One region of the Stappia sp. ICDLI1TA098 genome, then DNA from elsewhere that is predicted to be linked to it. Evidence: predicted binding sites of a transcription regulator. Region 1 holds the regulator's gene; each other region holds the start of a gene.

The links. The regulator LexA, encoded in region 1, represses DNA repair genes until DNA is damaged. The targets are predictions, from matches to a motif close to TGTTCNNNNTGTGTTCNG.
Region 2: the regulator LexA is predicted to act here: its motif matches at 4,143-4,160, upstream of recA (recombinase RecA).
Region 3: the regulator LexA is predicted to act here: its motif matches at 3,306-3,323, upstream of ACSLUQ_RS01910 (ATP-dependent helicase).
Region 4: the regulator LexA is predicted to act here: its motif matches at 1,764-1,781, upstream of ACSLUQ_RS12455 (DNA recombination protein RmuC).

What each region holds. Positions count from the first base shown of each region.
Region 1 covers NZ_JBTZBT010000001.1:1,391,114-1,398,761, reverse strand. The annotation lists gene ACSLUQ_RS06290 (peptidylprolyl isomerase) at 1-310, shown strand, start outside; gene trpD (anthranilate phosphoribosyltransferase) at 366-1,394, shown strand; gene trpC (indole-3-glycerol phosphate synthase TrpC) at 1,387-2,199, shown strand; gene moaC (cyclic pyranopterin monophosphate synthase MoaC) at 2,231-2,746, shown strand; gene ACSLUQ_RS06270 (molybdopterin molybdotransferase MoeA) at 2,743-3,960, shown strand; gene lexA (transcriptional repressor LexA) at 4,078-4,788, shown strand; gene ACSLUQ_RS06260 (ComEC/Rec2 family competence protein) at 4,782-7,421, opposite strand.
Region 2 covers NZ_JBTZBT010000001.1:657,906-665,553, forward strand. The annotation lists gene ACSLUQ_RS02845 (DUF6384 family protein) at 1-391, opposite strand, end outside; gene ACSLUQ_RS02850 (cell surface protein) at 519-1,700, opposite strand; gene ACSLUQ_RS02855 (pseudouridine-5'-phosphate glycosidase) at 1,907-2,839, opposite strand; gene ACSLUQ_RS02860 (PfkB family carbohydrate kinase) at 3,019-3,927, opposite strand; gene recA (recombinase RecA) at 4,209-5,294, shown strand; gene alaS (alanine--tRNA ligase) at 5,636-7,648, shown strand, end outside.
Region 3 covers NZ_JBTZBT010000001.1:431,012-438,659, reverse strand. The annotation lists gene ACSLUQ_RS01915 (50S ribosomal protein L11 methyltransferase) at 1-622, opposite strand, end outside; gene ACSLUQ_RS01910 (ATP-dependent helicase) at 770-3,232, opposite strand; gene ACSLUQ_RS01905 (methyl-accepting chemotaxis protein) at 3,409-5,736, opposite strand; gene ligA (NAD-dependent DNA ligase LigA) at 5,891-7,648, opposite strand, start outside.
Region 4 covers NZ_JBTZBT010000002.1:454,132-461,779, reverse strand. The annotation lists gene ACSLUQ_RS12465 (2-hydroxyacid dehydrogenase) at 1-8, opposite strand, end outside; gene ACSLUQ_RS12460 (hypothetical protein) at 189-509, shown strand; gene ACSLUQ_RS12455 (DNA recombination protein RmuC) at 546-1,763, opposite strand; gene def (peptide deformylase) at 1,867-2,385, shown strand; gene fmt (methionyl-tRNA formyltransferase) at 2,535-3,485, shown strand; gene ACSLUQ_RS12440 (GNAT family N-acetyltransferase) at 3,616-4,143, shown strand; gene truA (tRNA pseudouridine(38-40) synthase TruA) at 4,254-5,075, shown strand; gene ACSLUQ_RS12430 (DUF2189 domain-containing protein) at 5,086-5,949, opposite strand; gene dapE (succinyl-diaminopimelate desuccinylase) at 6,061-7,233, opposite strand; gene ACSLUQ_RS12420 (DUF805 domain-containing protein) at 7,256-7,648, opposite strand, start outside.

The sequences.
Region 1 (7,648 bases):
GCAGGGCGTCAAGCGCGCCTCGACCGACACGCCGCTGCCCCAGGCTGCCGTTTCCGGTGCCTTCACCGGCCCTGTCGGCGTCTCCGGCGCCGCCACGGGTCCTGACGGCACCCGCTACGTCTACGTCGTGACCGATACGAGCGTCCCTGCGTTCTTCCGCGAGGCAGGCGAGATCGCCGCCCTCGACCAGCGGCTCGCGCAGGCGCTCCAGACCTCGGTCATTGGCCAGTACGTGCAGGAGCGCGAGAAGCGCCTCGGCGTCAGCTTCAACCAGGCCAACATCAACCGCGTCATCGGCCAGGGGGGCTGACGCGACCGCGCCCCGCACCAGTCGCGGGGCGCGCGCACGCGCGAGGGGAAAGACGATGAGCAACCTCAAGGCCCTGATCGCCAAGGTGGCCGACGGCAACGCGCTGACACGCGCCGAAGCACGCCAGGCATTCGACGTGATCATGTCGGGCGCAGCCACACCGTCCCAGATCGGCGGTTTCCTGATGGCGTTGCGGGTTCGCGGCGAGACCGTCGACGAGATCGCCGGCGCGGTGGCGACGATGCGGGCGAAGATGCTTCCGGTCACGGCTCCCGAAGATGCCGTCGACGTGGTGGGCACCGGCGGCGACGCCTCCGGCAGCTACAACATCTCCACATGCTCGGCCTTCGTCGTCGCCGGCTGCGGCGTGCCCGTCGCCAAGCACGGCAACCGCTCGCTGTCGTCCAAATCGGGCGCTGCCGACGTCCTGATGGCGCTCGGCGTCAACATCGAGGTCTCGCCGGCGCAGATCTCCACCTGCATCCGCGAGACGGGCCTCGGCTTCATGTTCGCGCCGAACCACCATTCGGCGATGAAGCATGTCGGCCCCGCCCGCGCCGAACTCGGCACGCGCACGATCTTCAACCTGCTCGGCCCGCTTTCCAATCCGGCCGGCGTGAAGCGCCAGATGGTCGGTGTCTTCGCGCGCCGCTGGGTCGAGCCGATCGCCGAGGTGCTGCATGCGCTCGGCTCCGAAGCCGCCTGGGTGGTGCACGGCTCCGATGGCCTCGACGAGATCACCGGAACCGGCACCACGAGCGTCGCCGAGCTGAAGGGTGGAGAGATCCGCAGTTTCGAGATCTCGCCAGCCGACGTCGGCCTTCCGATCTGCCGGCCGGAGGACCTGAAGGGCGGAGAGGCAGCGGACAACGCCGTCGCGCTCAAGGGCGTGCTCGACGGCGAAAAGAGCGCCTATCGCGACACCGTTCTGATGAACGCCGGCGCGACCCTGGTGGTCGCCGGCAAGGCGGGCACGCTCGCCGAGGGCGTGGCCATGGCCGCCCGCTCGATCGACGATGGCGCCGCGCTCGACCGGCTGAAGCGCCTTGTCGCCGTGTCCAACCGGGAGAGCGGCAATGACTGACATCCTCAAGCGGATCGAGGCCTACAAGCGCGAGGAGATCGCCGCCGCGAAGGCCAGTGTGCCGCAGGCGGAGATCGAACGGCGCGCGGCCGCCGCCGACGCTCCGCGCGGCTTTTACGACGCGCTTCTCACGCGGCGCCGCGCCGGCGACTACGGTCTTATTGCGGAGATCAAGAAGGCAAGCCCTTCCAAGGGGCTGATCCGCCCCGATTTCGACCCGCCCGCACTTGCCCGCGCCTATGAAGAGGGCGGAGCGGCCTGTCTTTCGGTGCTGACCGATGGACCTTCGTTCCAGGGCGCACCGGAGTTCCTCGCCGCCGCGCGCGGCGCGACTTCCCTGCCGGCGCTGCGCAAGGACTTTCTCTTCGACACCTATCAGGTCTACGAGGCGCGTGCCTGGGGCGCCGACTGCATCCTGATCATTCTCTCCGCCGTCGACGACAAAACCGCAGCGATGCTCGAGAATACCGCGCTCGACCTCGGCATGGACGTGCTGATCGAGGTGCATGACGCGGTGGAGATGGAACGGGCGCTGCTGCTCTCCTCTCCGCTCGTCGGCATCAACAACCGCAATCTGCGCACCTTCGAGACCGATCTGGCGACCAGCGAGGCGCTTGCGCCGATGGTACCCTCCGACCGGCTGGTGGTGGGCGAATCCGGCCTCTTCACGCCGCACGATCTTGCCCGCATGGGCAACTCCGGCATTTCCACCTTCCTCATCGGCGAAAGCCTGATGCGCCAGGACGACGTCGCCGGCGCCACCCGCCGGCTGCTGGCGCGCGACGACGCCGCCGCGGCCGAGTGACCTTTCGCCCGTGCAAGGGACGCATGAGCACATGACTGCCGACACCCCCAAGCTCACCCATCTCGACGACAGCGGCGCGGCCAACATGGTCGATGTGTCCGGCAAGGCCGTGACCACGCGGGAGGCGACGGCCAGGGGGCATGTGCGCATGAAGCCCGAGACGCTGGAGATGATCCGCTCCGGCAACGCCAGGAAGGGCGACGTTCTGGGCACCGCGCGCATCGCCGGCATCATGGCCGCCAAGCGCACCCATGAACTCGTGCCGCTCTGCCATCCCCTCGCCCTGTCCCGGGTCTCCGTCGACATCGAGCCGGACGACGCGCTGCCAGGCCTCAGGGTCAGCGCCACGGTGCGTCTCGCCGGTCAGACGGGCGTCGAGATGGAGGCGCTGACGGCGGCCAGCATCGCCTGCCTGACGATCTACGACATGGCCAAGGCCGTCGACCGGGGCATGGTCATCGGCGACATTCGCGTCACCGCCAAGTCGGGCGGCAAGTCCGGCGACTGGGTGCTCGACGGCGACGACCTGGAGCCCGACACGCCATGAGCCTGATTTCCGTCGAGGAGGCGCTTGCACGGCTTGTCGGCGGCGTCGAGCCGCTGGCGGTGGAAACCGTCGCGCTCGCCGAGGCGAACGGCCGCGTCCTTGCCGCCGATCTCGCCGCCCGCCGCACGCAGCCGCCCTTCGCCGCCTCCGCCATGGACGGCTACGCCGTGCGCGCCGCCGACATCGCCGCGACGCCGGCGACCCTGCGACTAATCGGCGAGGCCCCCGCCGGCCATGCCTTCGCCGGACGGGTGGGTCCGGGAGAGACCGTGCGCATCTTCACCGGTGCGCCGCTGCCCGAGGGCTCCGATACGATCCTCATTCAGGAGAATGCGACGCGCGACGGCGACATTGTGACCGCGTTGGAGAGCGAGCCCGAAGGGCGTTACGTGCGCGCCGCCGGCCTCGACTTTGCCGAGGGAGATGTGCTGCTTTGCGCCGGAACCAGGCTCGGCTTTCGCGACCTGGCGCTCGCCGCGGCGATGAACCACGCTCATCTCGCGGTGCGTCGCCGGCCGCGCGTGGCGATCCTGGCGACCGGCGACGAACTGGTCGAGCCCGGCGGCAACCCGGCTGACGACCAGATCATCGCTTCCAACGACACCGGCCTTGCCGCCTTCGTCGAGGATTGCGGCGGCGAGGCCATCCGCCTCGGCATCGCCCGCGACACGCAGCACGCGCTGGCCGAGCGCATCCAGGCGGCACGGTCGGCCCGTGCCGACATTCTCGTGACGTTGGGCGGCGCGTCGGTCGGCGACCACGATCTCGTGCAGGATGCCCTCGGGCTTGCGGGAATGGAGCTCGCCTTCTGGCGTATCGCCATGCGCCCCGGCAAGCCGCTGATGGCTGGTGCCATCGGTGACATGCGCGTGCTGGGGCTGCCTGGCAATCCGGTCTCCAGCCTCGTCTGCGCCCTGCTCTTCCTGCGTCCGTTGATCGACGCGCTCTCGGGGCTGCCGGAAGCCGGCAAGCGCGGCGCGGAAATGCTGCCGCTGGCGGCGGCGGTCGGCGAAAACGACCGGCGCGAGGACTACCTGCGCGCCAGCCTTGTCATCGGCGAGGATGGGATCGAGCGGGTTCTCCCCTTCCCGCGACAGGATTCCTCGATGCTCGCCACGTTCGCACTGGCCGAGGCGCTGGTGGTCCGCCCGCCCCACGGCGCCGCGCTCGCCGCTGAAACCCGCGTCCCCGTCCTCCGCCTCGACCGCCGCTGACGACCTCGCCGCGAAACGGCGGTTGTGGAACAAGCCGGGAACGGCTAGACTATGTTCATGATTTGTCCGGGAACATGAGTCGCCGGCGCGCGGAGCGCCGATGGGGGATGCCGCAGAATGTTGACGCGCAAGCAGCACGAATTGCTTCTCTTCATCCATGAGAGGCTCAAGGAAGCCGGCGTGCCGCCCTCCTTCGACGAGATGAAGGATGCGCTCGACCTTCGCTCGAAGTCCGGCATTCATCGCCTGATCACCGCGCTGGAGGAGCGCGGCTTCATTCGCCGGCTGCCGAACCGCGCGCGCGCGCTCGAAATCATCAAGTTGCCCGAATCCGTTTCCCCCGGTCTGGCCGCGCCGCGCAGTCAGGGGTTTTCGCCTTCCGTCATCGAAGGCTCGCTCGGCCGGCCGCGCGAGACCGCCCCGCCCGCGCCTGTCACCGAATCGGAGAATATTTCCATTCCCGTGATGGGGCGAATTGCCGCCGGCGTGCCGATCGAGGCGATCCAGACCCACAGCCACACGATCTCCATGCCGGCCGACCTTCTCGGAAACGGCGAGCATTACGCACTCGAGGTGCGCGGCGATTCGATGATCGAGGCCGGCATTCTCGACGGCGACACGGTGGTGATCCGCCGTTCCGACAGTGCCGACAGCGGTGACATCGTCGTGGCCCTTGTCGACGACGAGGAAGCGACGCTGAAGCGGTTGCGCAAGAAAGGCGCGTCGATCGCGCTGGAGGCGGCGAACCCTGCCTATGAAACGCGCATCTTCGGTCCCGGCCGGGTGAAGGTTCAGGGCAAGCTCGTCTCGCTCTTCCGTCGCTACTGAGCGACAGGAACCGATGGCGTCCACGGACGGCGCCAGCGATAGGAAGGCACTGCCGTCACCCGCAACGCCGGGTGACCTTGCCCCTTTGCCCCCGATCCAGACAAGGAGGCGGAGGGCACGCCTGTCGCTTGCATCGCGCGCATCGGCGTTGCAGTTGCATCTGCCCGCACCTGCCGCTGCCGCGTATCTTGCGCCTCACTCTCCTCTATCCGCCTCCCCCCGGTCTGCTTTCCCCCCAGTTGCTCTGCCTGCTCTCCCTCTGTCTGTCCGCCTTCTCCTTGCCGCGCGCGAGGGCGACCTGCCCTCTTCTCGACGGAGATCGCAGCGAGGCTGGCGGCCGGCCCTGGAGGCTTTTCGTCCAGGTCGTCATCGCTGGCATTCCCGAGCGAAACACCGACGCGGGCCGGCGGGCCGATGCTCCGCTGCCCCGGTTCGGCCGCACTGCCCTGCCGGGCCGGCCTCGCAGGTTCCTCAGTGCCGACCGACAGGGTGGCGGCCTCTTCGCGACCAGGTTCCGCTGCGGTCTCGTCGACGTCAAAATAGAGCGCCGTGGCGCCGTCACGCGCAAGGCGCGGGCCGTCGAAGATCCAGCGCGCCGCGCAATCGGTCGGCGCCTGCAGCGGCGTGACGAGAATGTCGGCGCGCTCGCAATCCTCGGCAAGCCCCTCCGGCGCGCGCGTCAGCGCCACGACAAGCGGCGAGCCGGACGTTGCCGCATGGGCGGTTGCCACGCACCCGAGAGCATCGCAATTCATGCGCCCGCGCGTCAGGTGGCGTTCGGCAAAGGACTTCGGCCCCACCCCGTCGGCGCGCAGCCACATTTCGCCGGCAAAGCCTGTCGGCCGTGCCGTCACCATCAGCCGCCCCGCCGGATCGCGCAGCGCGACATGGCGACCGTTCTCCGCAATCAGCATGTCCGGATGCCGATCGACCGACTGCAGCCAGATCGCCAGCGCCAGTGGAACCCCGGCAAGCTTGCGTGTGCCACGCGGGGCCAGGCAAAGGAGCGCGCCCGTCGTCACCACCAGCAGCGTGGCGATGAGCGACGGCGCGCCAACGATGCCGTCCCCCGGCGTCCGCTCTGCCGCCCATCGCGACATGGCGACGACGAGATCGAGTCCGGCCCCCATCGCGGCAAGCGGCAGCAATTCGAGCCCCAGCGGCATCAGCGCCAGAGACAGCACCGCGAAAGGCATGACGACGAGCGTCACCACCGGCATCGCCAGGAGATTGACGAGAGGACCGAGCGGCGCGACCCGGTGGAAATGATAGGCGCCGATGGCGCCTGTCGCGGTGCCGGCGATCAGCGAGGTCAGCAGGATCGCACCGAGCCAGCGGGTGGAGACGCGCAAGCCGCTCACCGCCACCGCCGTAACGCCCGCGCCGCCACCGTCGGGCTCGCGCCGCGCCGGGCTCCGGCGGGCCAGCAGTTCCTCATAGGCGGCGATCAACGCGACGACCGCGGCAAACGACATCTGGAGCCCCGGATCGAGCAGCGCTTCCGGCGTCGCCACAAGGATCACGAGCGCTGCAAGCGCGGCATTGCGCAAGGTGAGCGCCCGTCGGCCGACCAGCCTGCCCATCAACACCAGAACGGTCATCGCGAAGGCGCGTTGGGTGGCGACCGAGGTTCCCGAGACGAGCAGATAGAAGGTCGCCGCCGCCAGTGCCGCGCCCGACGCCCAGATGTCTATGGGCTGTTCGTCCGCGAGCTTGCGCGAAAGCGCCAGACCAGCGCGTGCGACGAAAAACACCGCCCCCGAAAAGAGCGCCATGTGAAGGCCGGAGATCGCCAGGATGTGGGCCAGGCCCGCCGTCCGCAGTACCTCGGTGACATCTGGCGGAATGGCCGTTCGGTCGCCGACGATGAGCGCGACGGCCAGCGCGCCTGCGACCGTCTCCCCGAGTGCCGCCTGGACGCGGCCGGCGATCGTCATGCGCAACGCCCCGAGCCCCGCCTTGAGGCGCAGGAGCAGCGGGGCGGTTCCAAGATCAACCCGCTGCGGAGCGCCGAATGCGAAGCCGGTCGCCCCGATCCCGTCGAAAAAGGCGCGGAAGGAATAGTCATAGCTTCCCGGCATCACCGCCCCGGGCGGCGGCATCAGCCGGGCACGCACCCGCACGCCATCCGCGACGCGCAAGGGCGCATCGAGACGCGAGCGCACCGTGACCCGCACACGTTCCGGCATGACATCCGCCCGAAGTCCCTTGGCCGCGACGACCGCGACCTCGAGACGGACACCGCTTTCGGTCTCCTCCACCGTGGCGACAAAGCCCTCAAGCGTCACCGTTCGCGCCCGCTCGAGCACCGGTGCGGCCACCAGCACCGTGCGCAGCGCCCCGGTTGCAAGCCCGGAGACGACCAGAGCGCCCAGCAAGAGCAGCAGTGCGGCCTCGCCCCTGCGCCGCCCCCGCAAGACGAGAACGCCGAGCCCGCCCGAAACGGCAATCAGAAAGCCGGCGGACGGCTCGGCTGGAAGCGCGAAATAGCCGGCAATGCCGAAAATGAAGGCAAGGCTCGCCCAGGGGAGCCCGCGCCCGGCGGCCAGCGCCTCGACAACCGCGTCGCCAAGCCCCTGCCACCTCGCGTCGCCGTATCCAGCGCCCGAGAACCGGCTCCGTCGTCGAAGCATGAACCGCCTGAGCGCCCCCTGCCCCGCTTCGTCGCGCGATCCCTGGCGCGCATGATCATTGTCCAACGCGTCGACAAGATCGCCGGCGTGAGCGCGGCCCTTCCTGCCAGAATTCCCGCGCGGATCATCCCGAGAGAGCGACCGCGAATCTGAACGAAACGGGAACGAACGAGTGCGCGCGGGGCCCTTGTCCGCCCCGTCGTCCCGCTCCTCCCCCTTCGCCATCG
Region 2 (7,648 bases), 730 kb from region 1:
CCGCGCGCTGGCGGGGCACTTCCACGAGGAAATGCCAGGCAAGACCGGCGGCGAGGGCAAGGGCGAGGGCGATGGCCAGCCATTTGCCCCAACGGCCCCGGGTGACATAGAGCGTCGCCAGCGTGCGCTGGAAACCGAGAGCCGGCGGAGTGTAGACGAAGCGGTTGGCCTTCAGGTTCTCCACGCCCTCGGCGAGGATACGCTCGGAAACCTCGATGCCCTGGCTCTTGTAGATCTGACGCAGCCGCTCGATCATCTGCGCGTCGCGCTGGTCGGAATCGAGTTCCTTGACCGCAATCCGCTCGTCATGACGCAGCGTGTCGACGACATCCATTGCCATCATCAGGTCGTCGAGCGGGGCCTTGGTCGGGGAGGCGCTTTCGGGGGGCATGCTTTCGTTCCCGTTGGGGCCGGTCGGGCGAACCCGGTGACGCCGGACTCGCTTGTCATATGTGGCCGGCCGGGAGGTCGGCGCAAGCGCCCGGCGGCCGTCGGTAGCCGCCGGGTGACGTCATTGCCTAGGCGCCGAGGGCGTTGCCCTGGGCGGCGAGGCGGGCGAGCCGGCGCTTGCCGTCCTCCACCGCGTCGCGGATCTCTTCGGAGTTCTTGGTCGACATCTTCCGCATCTCCTGGATGATCTCGCGAGAGTTCACCTGGAAGTTGATCACGGAATCGACGAGCTTCTTGACTGCGGCCGCCTGGACGGTCGGTCCATAGCCAGCTTTCAGCGCCGCTTCCTGCACCGCATCGCCGATCTCCGCAAGCGTTTCCAGCGACTTCGACACACCTTCCTTCATGGCGTTGAGCGTTTCGGTGGATTCGTGCAGCCCCTGAAGGCCGGTGAAGGAGGCGTTGAGCGCCGTCAGCACCGAGTCGTTGGTGGAAAAGAAGCTGACCGCCTGCGAATAGACCCGCTCCTTGGCGTTTGTCGTCTGCATCAGACGCGCCATGATCACCTCGGACGTGTTGTAGCCGATGGTGAGGTTGTCGGAGAGGTCCTTGGCGATCTGGTAGCGCTTTTCCTCGTCCTGCATGGTGCGCATGGTCTCGTCGCGGGCAAGCTCCAGGCGGGCCTTGCCGGCCGCGTCGTCGCCGGTATAGGCCTCGACCTTGCCGTTGGCGCTCTCAAGCGCGGCCTTGGCCGCGTCGAGACGGTCCGAGGCGGAGCCGAGAACTTCCAGCGCCAGAACCTCCGCCTGTTTCAGTGCGCCGCGGAAGTCGCGATAGGCCTCGAGGATGCGTTGCTCGCGCTCGATCTGGTCCTTGGTGTCGCGGGCGACGTCCAGATAGGTCTCGCGGATCTTGCCGAAGCGGTCGGAGATGGTGCCGCGCGTCATGTCGCGCCACTTGTTGGAAATGTTCTCCATGAAGGAGATCTTGCCGTCGGCGAGCTGGTCGACCATGCCCTTGGCGTCGTCGCGGATCGAGTTGAACGCCTCGGTGATCCCCTCGTAGCGCTCGCCGATGCTCATCGCCTGGATCTCGTTACGCACCACCTCGTTGAAGGTCTGCGACTGGCCGAGCGTGCGCGTGATGACGGCGATCTTGTCCGGAGAAAGGTCGGAGATCTTCTCAAGCAGCGCGTTGATCGGCGCCTCGGCGGTGCTGCCCGGCATCAGGCCCATGTCGCGCAGCGCGCCCATGGCCCGGTCCAGATACTGTATGGGGGAAAGCGCGGTTGCAGGTGTCGTATCCGCCATAGTCCGTCCTCTGTTTCCCTGCCCCGGCGGTGCGAACGCGCATCCAGGTTCCGGTGGCAATCGTGTTACGCCCGATTTTTCGACGGCAAACGCGACCGCATCGTGACGAAGGTGGCGCGCCGCGGCCAGGGCGAGTTAAACACATTCGCGCCGCCGGTGGCACCATTCACGAGCGGTCCGAATGCGCGGCCGCCGCCTGGCCGTCTCTAGCCGGCGCGCGCGACCGCGATGCGCGCCGCCAGGCCGGCGTTGTTGCGCACCAGCGCGATGTTGGTTTCCAGGCTGCGGCCCTGTGTCAGCTCCAGGATGAACGACAGCACGAAAGGCGTGACGTCCTTTCCGCTGACACCGCGCCGGCTTGCCTCGTGCACGGCGCGCTCGATGGCGCCGGCCATCTCGCCAGCGGGGATCTCGGCTTCCGCTGGAACCGGGTTGGCGACGAGCAGCCCGCCATGGCCCGGGAAGGCGTCGCGCATGGCCATCAGCCGCGCTATCTCCTGCGGCGTGTCGAGCCGGTAGGGCGCGGCAAGGCCGCTGTCGCGGGACCAGAAAGCGGGGAAGACGTCGGTGCCATAGGCGATGACGGGCACGCCCTTGGTTTCCAGCACCTCGAGCGTCTTGGGCAGGTCGAGCAGCGCCTTGGCTCCGGCGGAGACGACGCAGACCGGCGTGCGCCCGAGTTCATCCAGATCGGCGGAAACATCGAATGTCGTCTCCGCGCCGCGATGGACGCCGCCGATGCCGCCGGTGGCGAAGACCTCGATGCCGGCGGCGTGGGCGGCCATCATCGTCGCGGCGACGGTGGTCGAGCCGGGGCGCTTGGTGGCCAGCGCAAAGGCAAGATCGGCGCGCGAGCACTTCATCACGCCCTCGGCACGGGCGAGGCGTTCGAGCGTCGCGTCGGAAAGGCCGACGTGCAGAGCGCCGTCGAGAATTGCAATGGTGGCGGGGATCGCGCCATGGGCGCGGATGTCGGCTTCGACCTGGCGGGCCGTCTCGACGTTGCGCGGCCAGGGCATGCCATGGGTGACGATGGTTGATTCCAGTGCGACGACGGGCTTGCCGGCGGCGCGGGCCGCTGCCACTTCCTCGCCGAAAACGATGGGCGCGTTCGTGCCTGTTTCTGCCGCTTCGCTCATGCGCTCTTCAGATCCTCTCGTCGGACCGCCCGGCCTTTGGCGCGGACGGGGTGCCTCTCCCCCGGTGTCTCCCCACAGTCACATTCGCAAGACGTGTTCCCTGGCGCGCTTATAGGGGTGGGGGCAGGCCGAGTCGAGCGCCGGCGCGCGGTCGCGGGTGTGCCATCCGGGCGCATCCCTCAGCCGTCGGCGATCGCCGGCCAGGACAGCGTCGCGGCGACCGCACCGTCGCAGCGCAGGGTCAGCGCGGCCGCGCGCAAACCGGCGGCAACGGCCCCCCTCAGGTCACGGCCATGATCGAGACCGGCAAGCGTTCCGGAGATGAGTGCGTCGCCCGCGCCCGTCACGTCGCGTACCGCGCCGGGCTCCACCTCCACGTCGAGCCGGGCGATGTCACCGCCTTCCATCAGCAGCAGCGGCGCGGCGCCGTCGCTCAGGCAGCAGGCGCGCAGCCCGGCCGCGCGCAGCGTCCGCGCAAGCACTTCCGGATCGGGAAGCGGCTCCTGTTCGTCGTGGCCGGTCAGCGCCGCTGCTTCCGCGCGGTTGCAAAAGAGAAGGTCAAGACGAGGCAGCAGCGCGCGAAGCCGGCCTGCCTTGGCCCGGGACACGGTGTCGGCGGCAAGGCGCCGCTCACCCGCGGCCGAGGCCAGCCGCTCCAGAAGTGGTGCCGGCAGATTGGCATCAAGAAACCACAGGCGGGCCGAAGCGGCGGCCGGCAGGGCTTCGTCGAGTGCGTCGACGGCCAGTCCGTCGGTGATGCGTCCGTCCACGACGGCGGCGGGCAGCGAGCCGTCGGGATCATGGATGGCGATGTAGCGGCCGGTCGGGACGCCGGGGCAAATTGCGGGGCGGACATCGACCCCCTCGTCGGCGAGGCGCTCGAGCAGCGTGCGCCCCTCGGCGTCGTCGCCAAGGGCACCGACAAGAGAGACCGGCACGCCGAGCCTGAGCAACGCACGCGCCACATTGGTCGCGACACCGCCGGGGCGGCTGGAAAAGGCCGCCGGCGTCGAGGTTTCCCGCAGCACCTCGCGCGTGGCGTGGGCGAGCGTGTCGAGATGGATCGCGCCGAAGCAGCAGACGGACATGGCTGGGGAACCTGAGCGGATTTCGAGCTGACGACTACATCGCACGCCGCCCGGCATGGGGGGAAGTGGCGGCGCGGTGATTCTCCCGCTGCCCGCCACCTGTCAGGCGGGACCGTAATTCCGGCGTGACGCAAGTTGTCCACCGAACGTGAACGAAGCTCGAACACGAGCCAAATCAACGTTCTGTTTCAATACTTCAGCTTGCATTGCGGGGTGAGAACAAAAATGGTACAAACGCGCGATTTGAAACGCCGTCCCCGGCGTGGAATAAGGATGCTCCTGTGTCGCAAAATTCACTCCGCTTGGTCGAAGGCATTAAGATGGACAAGACAAAGGCGCTCGACGCCGCGCTTTCGCAAATCGAACGGGCGTTCGGCAAGGGCTCCATCATGCGGATGGGCCAGGGCCAGGTCGTCGAGGTGCAGACTGTTTCGACCGGCTCGCTCGGGCTCGACATCGCTCTTGGCATCGGCGGCCTGCCGCGCGGGCGCGTCGTCGAGATCTACGGCCCGGAATCCTCGGGCAAGACGACGATGGCGCTGCACACGATCGCCGAGGCCCAGAAGAAGGGCGGCATCTGTGCCTTCATCGACGCCGAGCATGCGCTGGACCCGATCTATGCGCGCAAGCTCGGGGTCAACATCGACGACCTGCTGATCTCGCAGCCGGATGCGGGCGAGCAGGCGCTCGAGATTGCCGACACGCTGGTCCGTTCGGGCGCGATCGACGTGCTTGTGGTCGACTCGGTCGCCGCGCTGACGCCAAAGGCCGAGCTTGACGGCGAGATGGGCGACAGCCTGCCGGGCATGCAGGCGCGCCTCATGAGTCAGGCGCTGCGCAAGCTCACGGCCTCGATCTCGCGCTCAAAGTGCATGGTCATCTTCATCAACCAGATCCGCATGAAGATCGGTGTGATGTTCGGCTCGCCGGAAACGACGACGGGCGGCAACGCGCTCAAGTTCTATGCCTCGGTTCGTCTCGACATCCGTCGCATCGGCGCGATCAAGGACCGCGACGAGGTGGTCGGCAACCAGACACGCGTCAAGGTGGTGAAGAACAAGCTTGCTCCGCCGTTCCGTCAGGTCGAGTTCGACATCATCTACGGCGAGGGCGTTTCCAAGATGGGCGAGCTGCTCGACCTTGGCGTCAAGGGCGGCATGGTCGAGAAGTCCGGCGCCTGGTTTTCCTACAACAGTCAGCGCCTGGGGCAGGGCCGCGAGAACTCCAAGCAGTTCCTGCGCGACAATCCCGAGATCGCCAATGAGATCGAGCTGGCGATCCGCCAGAACGCCGGCCTCATCGCCGAGCGGATCACCGAGCCCTTCTCGGAGACCGAGGCGGACGAGGACGGCGTCGTCGGCGAGTGATCGCCCGGCGTTGCCCTGTCTGGCGGATCGCGTAAGGCCGGTGGGCCCCGTGCTCGCGGTTGGTCCAGGCTTGTGATCGAAGCGCCCGCGTTCTCGCGCCGTGACATGCGGCAGACGAGACCGCGGGCGTTTTCATTGACGGAGCCGCGCCCTGTCCATGGCTTTGGACGCGCCGGTCACGGCCTTTCGACGTCGGGTTGAACGTCCTGCGCGCGCTGGACTTGTCGGTTCCCGGCGGATAAAAGCGGCCGAAGATCTTCAGACAAGGCGCAAGGCGGGTCAGGGGCGGCCGACAGGGAGGCTGCGGGTCCGCGTTTCGCCAGCGAGCAATGGGCGGCTTCATGAGCGGTGTAAACGAAATCCGGTCGGCGTTTCTTGAGTATTTCGCCAAGAACGGTCACGAGATCGTGGCGTCCGGGCCGCTGGTGCCGCGCAACGATCCGACCCTGATGTTCACCAATGCGGGCATGGTTCCGTTCAAGAACGTCTTCACCGGGCTCGAGAAGCGCGACTACCAGCGCGCGACGACGGCGCAGAAATGCGTGCGCGCCGGCGGCAAGCACAATGACCTCGACAATGTCGGCTACACCGCCCGCCATCACACGTTCTTCGAGATGCTGGGCAATTTCTCCTTCGGCGACTACTTCAAGGACCGGGCCATCGAGCTTGCCTGGAACCTGATCACCAAGGAGTTCGCACTGCCGCAGGACAAGCTTCTCGTCACCGTCTACTCCGAGGATGAAGAGGCGCATGCCCTGTGGAAGAAGATTGCGGGGCTTTCCGACGACAGGATCATCCGCATCCCCACCTCCGACAATTTCTGGGCGATGGGCGACACCGGCCCGTGCGGGCCGTGCTCCGAGATCTTCTTCGATCATGGCGAGCACATCTGGGGCGGCCCTCCGGGCTCGCCGGAAGAGGACGGCGACCGGTTCATCGAGATCTGGAACCTCGTCTTCATGCAGTACGAGCAGCTTCCCGGCGAGCGCGTCGACCTGCCGCGTCCCTCGATCGACACGGGCATGGGACTGGAGCGCGTCGCCGCCGTTCTGCAGGGCGTTCATGACAATTACGATATCGATCTGTTCCGGGCGCTGATCGCGGCTTCCGTCAATGCAGTCGGCGTCGAGGCCGAAGGCGACGCGCGCGCCAGCCACCGGGTGATCGCCGATCACCTGCGTTCCACCAGCTTCCTGATTGCCGACGGCGTGCTGCCCTCGAACGAGGGGCGCGGCTATGTGCTTCGCCGCATCATGCGCCGCGCCATGCGCCACGCGCACCTGCTGGGCGCGAGCGATCCGCTGATGTGGCGGCTGGTGCCGACGCTGGTGCGCGAGATGGGCCGGGCCTATCCGGAGCTTGGCCGCGCCGAGGCGTTGATCACCGAAACGCTGCGGCTCGAGGAAACCCGTTTCCGCAAGACGCTGGAACGTGGCCTGTCGCTGCTCGACGAGGCGAGTGCCGATCTGGGAGAGGGCGCGGAGTTCGACGGCGAGACCGCCTTCAAGCTCTATGACACCTACGGCTTCCCGCTGGATCTGACCCAGGACGCGCTGCGTGCCCGCGGCATCGGTGTCGACACCGATGGCTTCCGCACCGCCATGGAGCGTCAGCGCGCCGAGGCGCGCGCCGCATGGTCGGGCTCCGGCGAGGCGGCGACCGACACGGTCTGGTTCGCGCTGAAGGACCGGCTCGGAGCCACCGATTTCCTGGGCTACGACACGGAGACGGCCGAGGGCGTTGTCACCGCGCTGGTCAGCGACGGGACCGAGGTCGCGACGCTCGCGGCCGGCGACACCGGTCTGGTTATGCTCAACCAGACACCCTTCTACGGCGAGTCCGGCGGTCAGGTCGGCGACACCGGCTGGATGCGCGGCGAGGGCGTCGAGATAGAGGTCACGGGCACGCAGAAGAAAGCCGACGGCCTCTTTGTTCATGAGGTCAAGGTCGTGTCTGGCACGCTTGCGGTCGGTGTGGCGCTGGAGCTTCTGGTCGACGGAGGCCGCCGCAGCGGAATTCGCGCCAATCACTCCGCCACGCACCTTGTCCACGAGGCGCTGCGCGAGGTGCTCGGCGGCCATGTGGCGCAGAAGGGCTCGCTGGTCAGCCCCGAGCGCCTGCGCTTCGACTTTTCCCATCCCAAGCCGATGTCGGCGGAGGAGCTGAAGCGGGTCGAGGATCTCGCCAATGCCATCGTGCTGCAGAACGGCGAGGTCTCCACCCGCCTGATGGGCGTCGATGAGGCCATCGAGGAGGGCGCGATGGCGCTCTTCGGCGAGAAATACGGCGACGAGGTGCGCGTTGTGTCGATGGGCCGCGCGATTGAGGGCAACAAGGCCGGCAAGACCTATTCG
Region 3 (7,648 bases), 960 kb from region 1:
CCGTCGCCACCTTCAGCAAGGGGCCGGCCAGATTCGCCACCGCATTGGCGCGCGCGGTTTTGGTCGCCACCGGATCGATGTCGGTTGCAAGCACCTTCTGCCGCGAAAGCCGTGCCATGGCGATGGCGAGCACGCCGGTCCCCGTACCCAGATCGAGCATGCGCGCATAGCGCCGCCGCGTCAGCAGCCGATCGATCTCGATCAGGCAGCCCGCCGTTGTGCCGTGATGCCCTGTCCCGAAGGCCAGCGCGGCCTCGATCTCAATGGAGACGCCATTGTCGGGCCGTTTGTCGCGGTCATGCGCCCCATGCACGAAGAAACGTCCCGCGCGCACCGGCTTCAGCCCTTCCAGGCTCTTGGCGACCCAGTTGATGTCTTCAAGCTCGACCGCCTCGACAGGCGCGGCGAAGGCATCCGCGCCAAGTCGGTCGCGCACCAGATCGGACGCCTCGCCGGCACTCATGTCGAAGAGCAGGATCTCCGCCGTCCAGTCGCGGCCGTCGGCGGACGCCTCGAACACGGTCACCGGGTTGCCATCGTCCTCGAAGTCTCGGGACAGCAACTCATAGATGCGCTTTGCCTCGATCTCCTGGGCGGTGATACGGACGCGGATGGTCGACATGAGGGCTCCGGGGCTTCCTGCGGATGGGGCGGGGTTGCCCGCCTATAGACCCGCGGACGGCCATCGGCAACGGCCTTGGCGGGGAGAGGGGGCGGCGGGCGCTCCGATAGTCCCCCAAAGCGCGCGCCCGGCGTCGGCGGACACGCGTCAGTGCCGCTCGACGAAACCGTCCAGGACCTTCTTCCGGCCAGCTTTTTCGAACTGGATCGTGAGCTTGTTTCCCTCGATGGCAACGATCTCGCCATAGCCGAACTTGATGTGGAAGACCCGCTCGCCCGTCGCGAAGGAGGACGGCTCCTCGGCAACTGACTTCACCACAAGGTCCCCCTCAATGGTGCGCGGGCCACCGCTGCCGCGCCGCTCGTTGCCGCTCAACCGACCGGCAAACCCGCCGCGCGTCCCCGCACCGCCTCCTCCCGAAGACTGGGAGCGCTGCGCCCGCTGCCATCCCGGCGTCGAATAGCTCGACTGGAACGGATCACGCGTGTCGAAGCGGCTCGCGCCGTAACCGCCGCCATAGCCCCCATAGGACTTGGACGGCTCGACCACGTCCACATGGTCGGCAGGCAACTCGTCGAGAAAGCGCGAGGGAATCGTCGATTGCCAGCTGCCGTGAATGCGCCGGTTGGAGGCGAACCAGATCTTGGCACGCCGGCGCGCCCGGGTCAGGCCGACATAGGCAAGGCGGCGCTCCTCCTCCAGGCCGGCGCGACCGGATTCATCGAGCGCGCGCTGGTGCGGAAAGAGCCCCTCTTCCCAGGCGGGAAGGAAAACCGTGTCGAACTCCAGGCCCTTGGCCGAATGCAGCGTCATCAGCGACACCGCCTCGGCGTTGCCGTCCGCGTCCCTGTCCATCACCAGCGAGACATGCTCCAGGAACCCCGCCATGGACTCGAACCCGTCCATCGAGCGGATCAGTTCCTTGAGGTTGTCGAGCCGCCCGGGCGCCTCGGCGGAACGGTCGGCGCGCCACATCTCGGTGTAGCCGCTCTCGTCGAGCACGATCTCGGCCAGTTCGGTATGCGGCATGCCCTCGAGCTGATCGCGCCAGCGGTCGAAGTCGGCAAGCAGCATCCTGAGCGTCGTGCGCGCCTTTGGCCTCAGCTCTTCCGTCTGGCAGAGATCGGCTGCCGCCTGCATCAAGGGCATCCGGTTCGCCCGTGCATGGGCATGAACGAGCTTGAGGCTCGCTTCGCCGAGGCCGCGCTTCGGCGTGTTGACGATGCGCTCGAAGGCGAGGTCATCGGCCGGCTGAACGATCGCGCGGAAATAGGCAAGTGCGTCGCGGATCTCCATGCGCTCATAGAAGCGCGGCCCGCCGACGACCCGATAGTTGATCCCCAGCGTGACGAACCGATCCTCGAACTCACGCATCTGGAAGGAAGCGCGCACCAGGATCGCCATCTGCTCGAGGCCGTGGCCCTTCGCCTGCAATGCCTCGATCTCGTCGCCGATGGCCCGCGCTTCCTCCTCCGAATCCCAGACGGCGGCGACCGAGACGCGCTCGTCATCCCCCTCGTCCTCAAGGTCGGTGAACAGCGTCTTGCCGAGACGGCCCTCATTGTGGGCGATCAGATGAGAGGCGGCAGCCAGGATGTGGCTCGTCGAGCGGTAATTGCGCTCCAGCCGGATCACCTTGGCGCCCGGAAAATCGTGATCGAAACGCAGGATGTTGTCGACCTCGGCGCCGCGCCAGCCATAGATCGACTGGTCGTCATCCCCCACGCAGCAGATGTTGGTGTTCCCCTGTGACAGCAGCCTCAGGAGCATATACTGCGCGATGTTGGTATCCTGATACTCGTCCACCAGCATGAAGACGAAGCGGCGCTGGAAGTCCTTCAACACGTCCGGATTTTTGCGGAACAGCGTAATGACATGCAGCAGCAGATCGCCGAAGTCGCAGGCGTTCAGGATCGACAGCCTGTCCTGATAGAGCGCATAGAGCTCACGCCCCCGACCGTTGGCAAAGCTGCGGGCCTCTCCTTCTGGCACCTGTTCGGGGGTCAGGCCGCGGTTCTTCCACCCGTCGAGCAGCCCGGCGAAGGCACGCGCCGTCCAGCGCTTGTCGTCAAGCCCTTCGGCCTGGATGATCTGCTTGATCAGCCGGATCTGGTCGTCCGTGTCGAGAATGGAGAAACCGGACTTGAGACCGACGAGTTCCGCATGGCGGCGCAGGATCTTGACGCAGATCGAATGGAAGGTGCCCAACCAGGGCATGCCTTCGGCGCTGTCGCCGATCAGCCGCTCGATGCGCTCCTTCATCTCGCGCGCGGCCTTGTTGGTGAAGGTCACCGAAAGGATCTGGCTCGGAAACGCACGTCGCGTCGCCAGAATGTGGGCGATGCGCGTGGTCAGGACCTTGGTCTTGCCCGTGCCCGCGCCGGCAAGCACCAGAACGGGTCCGTCGAGGGTCTCCACGGCCTCGCGCTGCTCCGGGTTCAGCCCCTCGAGATAGGGCGTCGGCTGCATCGGCTCCGCCGGTCGCGCCATGGCCGCCCGCGCCCGCGCCGCGATACCACTGCCCGCGGGCACACCCCTGTCGTCGCGCCCCGATGGCACCGGCTCGGCATCTCGGGCGGAATGTCGGCTGTCGACAGGGAAATTGGCCATGCGGTCTCGGATCTCGATGGGTCAGGGTCACTCAAACCGGAACCGCGGATCGGGATTCGACCTCGCGCGATTCTGTTCTCTCTTTGGACCAATATAGCAACTTGTCCCGTCAATTGGAGGGGCGCAATTGCTCGCGCCCCTCCACTGCCCGGTCTGACGCCATTGTTATTCGAAAATCAGGCCGCAATGAGTGATGCCAACGCTTCCGCAGGTTCATCGAAGCGAAGATCGTAGAAGGTCCCTTCGGCCGAGGAAACGCGCGCGGAAACAACCCGCCCATCGGCAAGCTGAAGCTTCAGCGGCTGATCGGTCGCGATGCCCGCTGCGGAGGTAACCCTTGCCGCAAAGGCATCCGCCGCGCCGATAACGGCCTGATAGCGACGCCCCATGGCGGTAACGATCACCGCTTCTCGCATCTGCGCCTGCACCGCGGCCCGACGCGCCTGCAGATCGCGCGTCACATCGGCAAGGAACGTTTCCACCTCTCCGGCAAGCTGCCTCGTCACCTCGGCAAGGCTCGCAGAGACGGAATTGACGTCACCTGCAACACTCGCTGTCTCGCCGATGGCCGCCGTGACGGAAGTCACATTGTCGGCGACCGTGTCCGTTCCCGTCGAGGCGGCCAAGGCGGATCCTGCAATCTCCTGCGTCGCCGCGCGCTGCTGCTCGACAGCGCCGGCAATCGTCGACGTCAGCTCGCGGATCTCCGACATCGCTGCCGCGATGTCGCCGATGGAATCGACTGCCCCGCGCGTCGACGACTGGATGCCGGTGATCTGCGAGGCGATGTCCTCCGTCGCCTTTGCGGTCTGTCCAGCCAGGCTTTTCACTTCGCTCGCGACCACCGCGAAGCCCTTGCCGGATTCACCCGCGCGTGCCGCCTCGATGGTGGCGTTGAGCGCCAGCAGGTTGGTTTGTTCCGCAATGTCGCGAATGAGATTGACCACAGACCCGATCTGCTCGGCGGCATCGGACAGCGTTGCCACCTCTGCATTGGTCGCGGTTGCCCGCGTCGACGCCGAGGCCATGAGATCGCTCGCCTTGACGGTCTGCGAAGCGATCTCGGCAATGGACGCCGAGAGCTCCTCTGCCGCCGCAGCCACCACCTGGATGTTGCCGGAGGCGGCTTGCGTGGCAGCGCTCGCCGACGAGGCGTCGGTCGCGGCGCGGCTCGCCTCCGAACTCAGTGTTTCAGCGGAGCTTCGCATGTCGACGGCCTTGGAACCCGCCACATCCAGCGTCGAAGACACGCTGGAGCGGAACCCCTCGATCATGGCCTCGATGGAGGCCTGCCTGTCGCGTTCGCGCAGGCGTTCATCCTGCAGGCGGCTTTCCAGGTTGATGCGCTCAACGGCATTTTCCCGGAAGATCTCGATGGCTCCGGCCATCGCTCCGATCTCGTCCGCCCTGCCGGTGTTGGCGATGACAATGTCCGTGTCATTGGCAGCCAGACGGCGCATCACCTCCAGCAATCCCGTTATCGGCGGAACAATGGAGCGATAGACCCAAACGGAAAACGCCATGGTGGCCAGCGCGAGAGCTGCGATCAGCCCAAGCCTCCACAAGAAGGAGCGCCCGCCCGCCGCCACGCCCATGGCAGCCTCGGAAGAGATGGCCCCCGCCAACGCGTTCTCGACCCGCTTCAGCGCCTCGATACGGACGGTGCTGCCCTTGAACCACTGCGGTCCGGTCACAGCCGAGATATCGCCGCCAAAGGGAGCCGCGTAGGCAAGCTGTCGCAGTGCCGCCACATCGGCTTCGACCGGACCGGCAAGTGCGCTTTCATACGTCGCCACCATGTCTGGCGAGGCAAAACGCCGGAAGGTATCCAGATAAGTGTCCTGCATCGCGCCGAGGCGCACGAAATTGCGGAATACCTTTTCGTTGAAAACGCCAGCGCCGAAACCGGCCGCACCCATTGCCCTCTCGATGCCCGCCCGCTCCTTCGCCTGGATCAACGCATTGTAGGCAATCACGGAGCGCAGGGTGTCGCCGTCCTCGACGAGGCCGGACATGCTCGAGATCATGTCGAGAAGATTTGAAATGATCGGCGTGTAAAAGCCCGCGACATCGGCAACCTCGAACGTCAGGGAATCAACGCTCCGGCGTGCCTCGGCAAGCCTCTTGAGCTGTCCGGAGACAGTGGCATGCGGTCGCGAGAACCCATCGATGGCAAGTCGCCCCGTTGGCTCCGGCACGCCCGAGACATAGGTTTCCAACGCCTCATCGGTGGCCCTGCGCTGGGAGCGGATCTCGTCAGCGAAGGCGCTCCCCTTCGATCCGACATATCCAGCCGACGCACCGCGCTCCTTTTGAAGCTGGTGCACCAGTTCCGATATCACGGGAGCAACGTTCAGGAAGTCCGCCACCATCTTGCGCTCCTGTACGGAGCGATAATCCCGCATCAGCTCGATCGAGCTGACGACAAGCAGCGCGGCAAGCGGAATGATGCTGATCGCGGCCAGGCGCAGACCAATCGAACCGGACAGCAGTCGACGAAACATAGTTCTCTCCAGATTTCACTCGGGCCACACGCCCGTGACGAAAGTCTGGCAATCGGAGATTGAAATTCTTTTAAGAGAACCGCCCCAAAAAATAGAAAAGCCATTTAAAACAATAAATTACGTCATTCTACATAAGTAGAAGAACTGCTCTTTCTCACGCCTCGGACATGGCAATCCAGGCGTCTTCATCGATGACATCGACACCGAGCTCTTCCGCCTTCTTCAGCTTCGAGCCCGCGCCCGGGCCGGCGATAACGAGATCGGTCTTCTTCGAGACCGATCCCGAGACCTTGGCGCCCATGGCCTCGGCACGTGCCTTCGCCTCGTCTCGGCTCATCTTCTCCAGCGTCCCGGTGAAAACCAGGGTCTTTCCCGCCACGGGGCTAGAGCCCGCCTCGGCCCTCTCCAGGGCTTGCGGCCTGATCTCGTGGAGCAGAGCCTCCAGAGCGTCACGGTTATGCCCTTCAGCGAAGAACTCGACGACCGCGCGCGCCACCGTCTCGCCGATACCGTCGATGCTGTTGAGCTCGGCCCAGGCATCGGACTGCGGATCGCCCGCCGCCGTCATCGCCGCCGCGAAGCTCGCCCAGTCGAGATAGTGGCGGGCAAGGAGCTTGGCGTTGCCCTCGCCCACATGGCGAATGCCAAGGGCAAAGATCACCCGGTTGAGCGGCATCTCGCGCCGTGCCTCGATGGCCGCGAAGAGATTGGTGACACTCGTCTCGCCCCAGCCGTCACGGTTGCGAAGCTTCTGAAGCGACGAGGCCTTGTCCCGCGTCTCGATGGTGAAGATGTCGGCCGGCTGGCGGATGCCGCCCTCTCCGAGCGGCAGTTCGAAAAAGAACTCCACCTGTTTGTCGCCCAGCCCTTCGATGTCGAAGGCGTTGCGCGACACGAAGTGCTTGAGTTTCTCCTTGGCCTGGGCCGCGCACACGAGCCCTCCGGTGCAGCGGCGCACCGCGTCGGGGCGCCCGGTCTTGGGATTGATATCGCGCACGGCATGGCTGCCGCAGACCGGGCATGCGCTCGGGAAGGCAAAGGCCACGGCATCCGCCGACCGCTTGTCCAGATCGACATCGACGATTTGCGGGATGACGTCGCCAGCGCGCTGGATGCGCACGGTGTCGCCGATGCGAATGTCCTTGCCGCCGCGGATGGGCTCCCCGTCCTGGCCGATGCCCTTGATATAGTCCTCGTTGTGCAAGGTCGCGTTGGAGACGACCACGCCGCCGACGGTGACCGGCTCGAGTTTCGCCACGGGCGTCAGCGCACCCGTCCGCCCGACCTGGATCTCGATGTCACGCAGGATGGTGAAGGCCTGTTCGGCCGGAAACTTATGCGCGATCGCCCAACGCGGCGCGCGTGAGACAAAGCCGAGTCGGGACTGGAGATCGAGCCTGTTCACCTTGTAGACCATGCCGTCGATGTCATAGCCGAGAAGCGCCCGCTCCTCCTCGATGCCGTGATAGGCCGCAAGCAGCCCCTCAACGTCGTCGCATCGCGTCATCCGCGAATTGACCGAAAAGCCCCAGTTCCCGAAAGCCTGGACCATCTCGTACTGCGTCTCGCAAGGCATCTCGCTCATCTCGCCCCAGGCATAGGCGAAGAACCGCAGCGGACGGGCGCGCGTCACCTCCGGGTTGAGCTGGCGCAACGATCCGGCGGCCGCGTTGCGCGGATTGGCGAAGGTCCGGCCGGACTGGATCTCCATACGCGCATTGAGCGCCTGGAAATCCTCGTGGCGCATGTAGACCTCGCCGCGCACCTCCACCACCTCCGGGGCGCCCTCGGGAAGCTCCCTCGGAATGTCGTCGATGGTCAGCGCGTTCTGCGTGACATTCTCGCCCACGGTGCCATCGCCCCGGGTCGCGGCGCTGACGAGCTTGTGCTTCTCGTAGCGCAACGACAGCGA
Region 4 (7,648 bases), on a different contig from region 1:
AGGGACATCGGGCAGCTCCGCTTGGGTGGGATCTCCCTCTTAACCGCTTGCGCCAGCGCAAGCAAAGGGGAGGGAGGTGGCGAATGAGTTGCTTTTAAATAAAAATGCAATTTATGGTGTGTGTCGACCTGTCAGCTTTCTGGCCGCGGCCGATAGCAAATCGGGTGTTTTCCAAAAAGGAGGTTGTCATGGGTGTTGGAGATCTGGAGAAGGTCAAGGCATGGGTGGATACCATGCCTCCGAGGCCGGGCAGGCTCGTCGTCATTGGTCGGGTCGTCGCGCCGACGCCCTGTCACGAGGCGAAAGCCGTGCTTGATGCGATCGAGAAATCGAACCCGCCTGTCTATGTGGTGAAGGTGACCGTGCATCCGCTTCCGGGGCGATGCCTGCAGGTGCTGCATGCCATCGACTTTCGCTTCGTCCTCGAGAACTATGCCGATGACGCGCGGCAGGTCAGGGTGATCTCGGAAAAGGACAGCCTGCTTGTCGATATCGAAGAGGTGAGCTGATCCGGGCCTGTCGTCGAGGCGACGGCGGGGCCGACGTCAGCCCTGATGCCCCGGGTGGTCGCGGAGCGGCGGAAGACCGGACCCGTTCGGGCGCAGCCCGGTGTCGGGGCTGGAGGCGACAGGTGCTGCCTCCGGTGCCAGATCCAGCTCGCCGATGCCACGACCGCGTTTGGTGATCTTTTCGCTGGAAATCAGGATTTGCTCGATATCCCGTTCCGCCTGGCCGAAATGAGACTGGAGCTTGCGAACGCGCTCGTCGAGGCGCGTCACGTCCTGCACCAGATGGCCGACCTCCGCCTGGATGCGGTGGGCCTCCTCGCGCATCCGCGCGTCGCGCAGCACCGACTGGATCACCTGGATGGAGAGCAGCAGCAGGGACGGGGAGACGATCACCACCCGCAGGCGATGCGCCCGCTGGACAAGATCGTCGAACTGCTCATGGATCTCGGCAAAGACGCTCTCCGAGGGAACGAACATGAAAGCGGTGTCGAGCGTCTCACCCGGCACGAGATAGCGTTCGCGGATATCTGACAGGTGCTTGCCGATGTCGCGCCGGAACCGGGCCTGGGCCTGTTTCGTCGCCTCGGCATCGCGCGCATCCTTCAGCGCGGTATAGGCCTCCAACGGGAACTTTGCATCGACGGCGAGCGAGGGTGAGCCATTGGGCAGATGGATCAGGCAGTCGGGGCGCACGCCCGTCGAGAGCGTTGCCTGAAAGGTGAAGGCGGCTGGTGGCAGCGCATCCTGGATCAGTGCCTCCATCCGGCCCTGACCGAAAGCGCCACGCGTCTGCTTGTTGGCCAGGATAGACTGCAGCTCGCCGACCTGCCCGGACAAGGAGCTGATCGTCGCCTGCGCCCGGTCGATCACGGCGAGGCGTTCGTGCAGGTGCCTCAGTCCCTCATGGGTGCGCCGGGTTGTCTCCGCCATGGACTGGCCGAGCTTGTGGCTCATGCCGTCGAGCCGGTCGTTGACGGCACGCATCAGGTCGCCCTGCCGCGAGCCGAAAACCTCCGCCATGGTCTGCATCCGTCCGGTCATTTCGGACTGGGCCTTCACCATGGCTGCAAGCTTTTCCTCAAGTTCATGCGCGCGATCTTCCGCCCGCCACTCGGCCTGGCGCCTGACGCCGGCCTGCCGTAGCAGGGTCACGACCACGACCGCGAGCAACACCAGCGCGCCAATGGCAGCACAGGCAATGGCCTCGGCCATGGTCACGGGACGGTTGCCGATCGAGAACAGAATCGCTGTCATGGAAACAAATATAGAACATCCCTCGAAACGAGGGAACGTGCGGCGCGCGGTTTCCGTGGCCGCACGCGTTGACGCACGGCCGGACTTCCCATATTTCAGCGGCATGACGAAACGCGACATCCTCATCCTCCCCGACGCCAAGCTTAGGCTGGTCAGCGAACCCGTCGCCAAGGTCGACGATGCGATCCGCCAGCTGGCAGACGACATGCTCGAGACCATGTACGACGCGCCGGGGATCGGCCTTGCGGCGATCCAGATTGGCGTGCCCAGGCGCATGCTGGTGCTCGACGTGGCGCGCGAGGGCGAGGAGGCGGAGCCGATGGTGGTGATCAACCCTCAGGTGATCTGGGAATCGCCTGAGCGCTCGATCTACCAGGAAGGCTGCCTCTCCATTCCCGAATACTACGAGGATGTGGAACGGCCCGAAAAGATCGCGCTGAAGTTTCTCGACCGCGAGGGCGTCGAGCGCGAGATCGAGGCCGACGGCCTTCTCGCCACCTGCCTCCAGCACGAGATCGATCACCTGGATGGCGTGCTGTTCATCGACCATATCTCCAAGCTGAAGCGCGAGCGGGTCGTGAAGAAGTTCCAGAAACAGGCGCGGCTGACCGACAAGGCCTGAGTGCTGCGGGCATTTCCGTAGCGATAAGGGCCGGCTGCGGCCGAGAGCGCCCGGGCGATGATGGACCCGGGGCCTGCGTGGGTGCCGCCCTTCTGCCACCCGTCCACATGTATCCCCGCCTGGGGGCGCAAAGAACAAGGGAAACGGGCATGAGCCTTCGCGTCGTCTTCATGGGCACTCCGGATTTCTCCGTGCCGACGCTCATGGAAATCGTCGGCCAGGGCCATGACGTGGTCGCCTGCTACACCCAGCCGCCGCGCAAGGCTGGACGCGGCATGGAGGAGCGGCGTTCGCCGGTGCATCAGGCCGCCGAAACGCTCGGTATCGAGGTGCGTGCGCCCGTCTCCTTCAAGGGGGAAGAAGAGCGCGCGGCTTTTGCCGCGCTCGAGCCGGATGTCGCCGTCGTCGTCGCCTATGGCCTCATCCTGCCGCGCGCGGTGCTCGATGTTCCTGTTTACGGCTGCCTCAACCTGCATGCGTCGTTGCTGCCCCGCTGGCGCGGGGCAGCCCCGATCAACCGGGCGATTATGGCCGGCGACAGGGAAACGGGCGTCGAGGTCATGCGCATGGAGGCGGGACTCGACACCGGCCCGGTCTATATGGCCGAGAAGGTTGCCATCGGCGAGACCATGACCGCAGGAGAACTGCACGACCGCCTGTCCGCGCTTGGCGGCGACCTGATGACGCGTGCGCTCGCCGCCCTGCCGCGCGGTGGCCTCGTCGCCACGCCGCAGGCGGAAGAGGGTGTCACCTATGCCCGCAAGCTCGAGAAGTCCGAAACCCGGATCGATTGGAGCCGACCGGCGCAGGACGTGCACGACCATATCCGGGGGCTTTCGCCCTTTCCAGGCGCCTGGTGTGAGATCGAGCTTGGCGGTCGCACGGAGCGGGTGAAGGTGCTGCGCTCGGCGCTTGCGGACGCCGGAGGCAGTGCGGCACCGGGAGACGTCGTCGCGGCGGACACGGAGGCGGGACTCGTCGTGGCTTGCGGAGGCGAAGCCGTGAGGCTGCTGCAGCTCCAGCGGGCCGGGCGCAAGCCGATGGCTGCGGCTGAGTTCCTGCGCGGCGCGCAGATCGCCACCGGCGACCGGCTTTCCTGACAGGCGACGGCAGCGTCATTGCACAATCGCCAAGCCGTCGGCGCCTGCTATAGGATGCAGCCTGTCAGGCGCGCACGCCTGATGTCCCACCCTGCCCGCAGTAGCCGCAAGCCAACCGGAACCCGTGACCATGACCCATCCATCTCTTGCTCCGACGCTCAGAACGGCCTCTTCCGCGGACGCGGAAGCGATCTCCACCCTGCTCGGCGCGGCGTTCGGCCAGGACGCCGAAGCCCGGCTCGTTCACGAGTTGCGGGCCTGCGGTGCGTTCCTGCATGAACGGGTGGCGGTCGGGCCGGACGGTCGTGTCGTCGGCTATGTCGCCTTTTCGCGGGTCACGGGAGCGGGACCGGCGCATCGCCTGACCATCGCCTGTCTGGCGCCGGTTGCCGTCACGCCCGACCTTCAGCGCTCGGGCATCGGTTCGGCGCTGGTGCGCGACGGGCTCGAGACATTGCGTGGGGAAGGCGTCGATCTCGTTCTGGTGCTCGGTCCGCCGGCCTACTATCCGCGTTTCGGGTTCGACTCGGAGCTTGCGCGCAAGGTATCCGCGCCGTATGCGGGGGCTGCCTTCCAGGCGCTGGCGCTTACCGAGGCCGCCCGTGCGGCACTTCCCATCGAGGTGAGTTTCGCCACCCCGTTCGAGGCGTTCGATTGAAGTCGGCAGGCTCGGGCACTACCGCCGGGCGGGGGCGCCAATGCGGCAACCGGAACGGAACGGCCGACCCGCGTGACCCCGCCAGATGATTGTCCTGAACCGGTGATGACATGCCGCGCTACAAGCTGACGCTCGACTACGATGGCCGCCCGTTCGTTGGTTGGCAGAGACAGGCGAACGGCCCGTCCGTGCAGGCCGTGATCGAGCGGGCCGTGAAGGCCTTTTCCGGCGAGACGGTCACCATTGGCGGCGCGGGACGAACCGACGCGGGCGTCCATGCGACGGGACAGGTCGCCCATCTCGATCTCGAGAAGGACTGGCCTGAGGCAACCATTCTCGGTGCGCTCAATTTCCATTGTCTGCCCGACCCGGTCGCGGTTCTCGCCTGCGAGAAGATGCATGAGGGGTTCGATGCGCGGTTTTCCGCGATCCGCCGGCACTATCGGTTCCGGATCGTCAACCGCGTTGCGCCGCTCACCCATGACCTCGGCCTTGCCTGGCACGTCAAGAAGCCACTCGACGCGGAGGCGATGCACGCGGCCGCGCAGGTCTTCGTCGGGCATCACGACTTCACCACCTTTCGCCATTCTCGCTGTCAGGCGAAAAGCCCGTGGAAGACACTGGAGACCTTCTGCGTGCGTCGTTCGGGCGAAACGGTGATCGCCGAGTGCGCGTCGCGCTCCTTCCTGCACAACCAGGTGCGCTCGATGGTCGGCACCCTTCGCCTCGTCGGCGAAGGGCGCTGGGGAACGGACGATGTGGCCAGGGCGCTCGCCGCGCGCGACCGCGAGGCTTGCGGTCCGGTCTCCCCGCCCGACGGGCTTTATCTGACCCGCGTCGACTACCGTCCGGCCGGGGAGGACATCGCTTCGCGGGCCGCCTATCTGGCCGAGGCCGGACAGGAAGAAGAGGCGCAAGATGCGAGCCGGTGATCCATGTCGCTCACGCCGGCTCCGTCCCCGCATCGGCTTCTGTGTCTGCAACGGGGTCGGCCGGCGGCACCAGCGCGCGGTAGAGGTGCCACGTCGTGTGGCCGAGGATCGGCAGCGCGATCAGCAGTCCGGCGAAGAACGGCAGCATTGACACGATCAGCGTCACGGTCACGACGAGCGCCCAGCCGATCATTGGCACGGGGCTTGTCACCACCGCGCGCACGCTGGTGATCATTGCGGTGATGAAGTCGATGTCCCGGTCGAGCAGCATCGGGAAGGAGACGACGGTGAGCGAGAAAAGCACCACCGACAACACCGCCCCGACCACATGGCCGATGATCAGGAAGAGGAGGCCCTCGGGCGTCGTCAGCACCACCTCGACAAACTCGCCGAAGCTCGCGAAGGACTGGAAGCCCAGGAACAGGGCAAGCAGCAGGCGGACCTGATACATCCACATGATCTGGATGAAGAGCACGACGAAGGCCATCCATCCGAGTTCGCGGCTGCGCTGCTCCCAGATCACGCCGAGCACGCCCGGCCATGAAAGCGGGGTTCCCGCCTCGATCCGGCGGCTCACCTCGTAGAGCCCGACGGCGATGAACGGCCCGATCAGGCTGAAGCCGGCGGCGAGGGGATAGCTCAGGTAGCTCATGTGAAACGCCGAGGCGGTCAGCAGAACCAGGTTGCCGCCGAGGGCGAAAACCGCTCCGAAGAACAGGCCGTAGAACGGCGCGCTGCGGAAGTCGCGCATCCCCGCGCCGAGTGCGTCGACGATGACGTTGATGGTGATCGGGTTGACCCGCGTCGGATCGATCCGGCGCGGACTGTCGGCAAGCGGCTCCCCAACCGCTTCCGGTGGTGTCGTCGTGCTCATATGGCTCCTCCCTGGCACGTCTGTTCACATCAGTGAAGCAAGAAGCGCGCGCGGCGTCACCTTAGAAAAGCTACGCAATTCCCTGAAGATGAGCGCCGCCGGGGAAAAGCCTCAGCGGGAGGCGAAATAGCTGTCGAGGAAGCGCCTGTAGATCGCGGCCAACCGGTCGAGGTCCGACACCGGCACATGCTCGTCGACCTTGTGCATCGTCTGTCCGACAAGGCCGAACTCCACCACCGGACAGAAGTTCTTGATGAAGCGGGCATCGGAGGTGCCCCCACCGGTAGAGAGTTCCGGCCGCAGTCCGGTCTCCGCCTCGACCGCATCGGAAAGGGCGTCGATCAGCCCGCTGTCGTGCGTGAGGAAGCTGTCGCTGGAATCGCGCGCGAACTCCAGCGTCCAGTCGCAGGAAAGGTCGTTGAGGCCGGCAAGCTCTGCCTCGAGGTGGGTCTTGAGGCTGTCGACCGTCCAGTGATCGTTGAAGCGGACATTGAATTTCGCCTGCGCCTGGCGCGGGATCACATTGGTCGCCGTATTGCCCACGTCGATGGTGGTGATCTCGAGATTGGACGGCTGGAAGCGCTCGTTGCCCGTGTCGAGGACCAGCCGGTCCAGCGCGGTAGAGAGCTTCAGCAGATCGGCGATCGGGTTCTTGGCCAGATGCGGATAGGCGACGTGCCCCTGTACGCCGGTGACCGTGACGACGCCCGACAGCGAGCCGCGCCGGCCGACCTTGATGGCATCACCGAGCCTGTCCGGGTTGGTCGGCTCTCCGACGATGCAGGCATCGAAGCGGTGGCCGGCCGCTTGGGCCCAGTCCAGGAGCTTGACCGTGCCGTTGACCGCCGGTCCTTCCTCGTCGCCGGTGATCAGGAAGGAGATCCGGCCGCCGAAGCCGGGGCCTCGGTCGGCGAGAAAGCCGAGCGCAGCACCGGCAAAGGCGGCGATGCCGCCCTTCATGTCGACCGCGCCGCGTCCGTAGAGTGTGCCGTTCTCGATCGTTCCGGCGAACGGGTCGTGCTGCCAGGCGGCAGCGTCACCGGCCGGAACGACATCCGTATGGCCGGCGAAGACGAAATGCGCTCCCCCGGTACCGACGGTCGCGAAAAGGTTCTCCACGTCCGGCGTATCCTCGTCGCTGAACGTGACCCGGTCGACCGTGAAGCCGGCCGCGCCGAGGCGGTCCTCGAGATAGGCGAGCGCGCCGCCCTCATCGGGTGTCACGGAAGGGCAGCGCAGGAGATCGCGGGCGATTTCCGCGGCGGAGGAGAGCTTGTCGGTCATGGCGAGGGTCTGTTTCTGGAGGTTACTTTGGCCGTTGCCAGCGGCTGTTGGGGCCGGGGCCATAGGCATTGGGGCCCCGATCGCCCGGCAGGAAACCGAGCGCGAAGAGCAGCAGGACATTGAGCAGCGGCACGAAGACGAGAATGGCGAGCAGCCCCGTGAGGCCCTTGTCCTGAAGCCGCTTGATCACGAGCGCCAGTTCCACCCACTGGAAGGCGAAGAGCATGATCGGCATGGACGGATGGTTGCGGATGATGTTCGCCAGAGCCAGTTCCATCGCCTCTGGCGAGGAGATGTCGGCGCCCGACAGCCAGATCGTCATGGGAATGGCGAAAACGCACCACAGGAAACCGAGCGCCAGCCAGTAGGGCTCACGGGAGACGCGGCCGATGGGATTGAAGAACAGCCAGAGAAA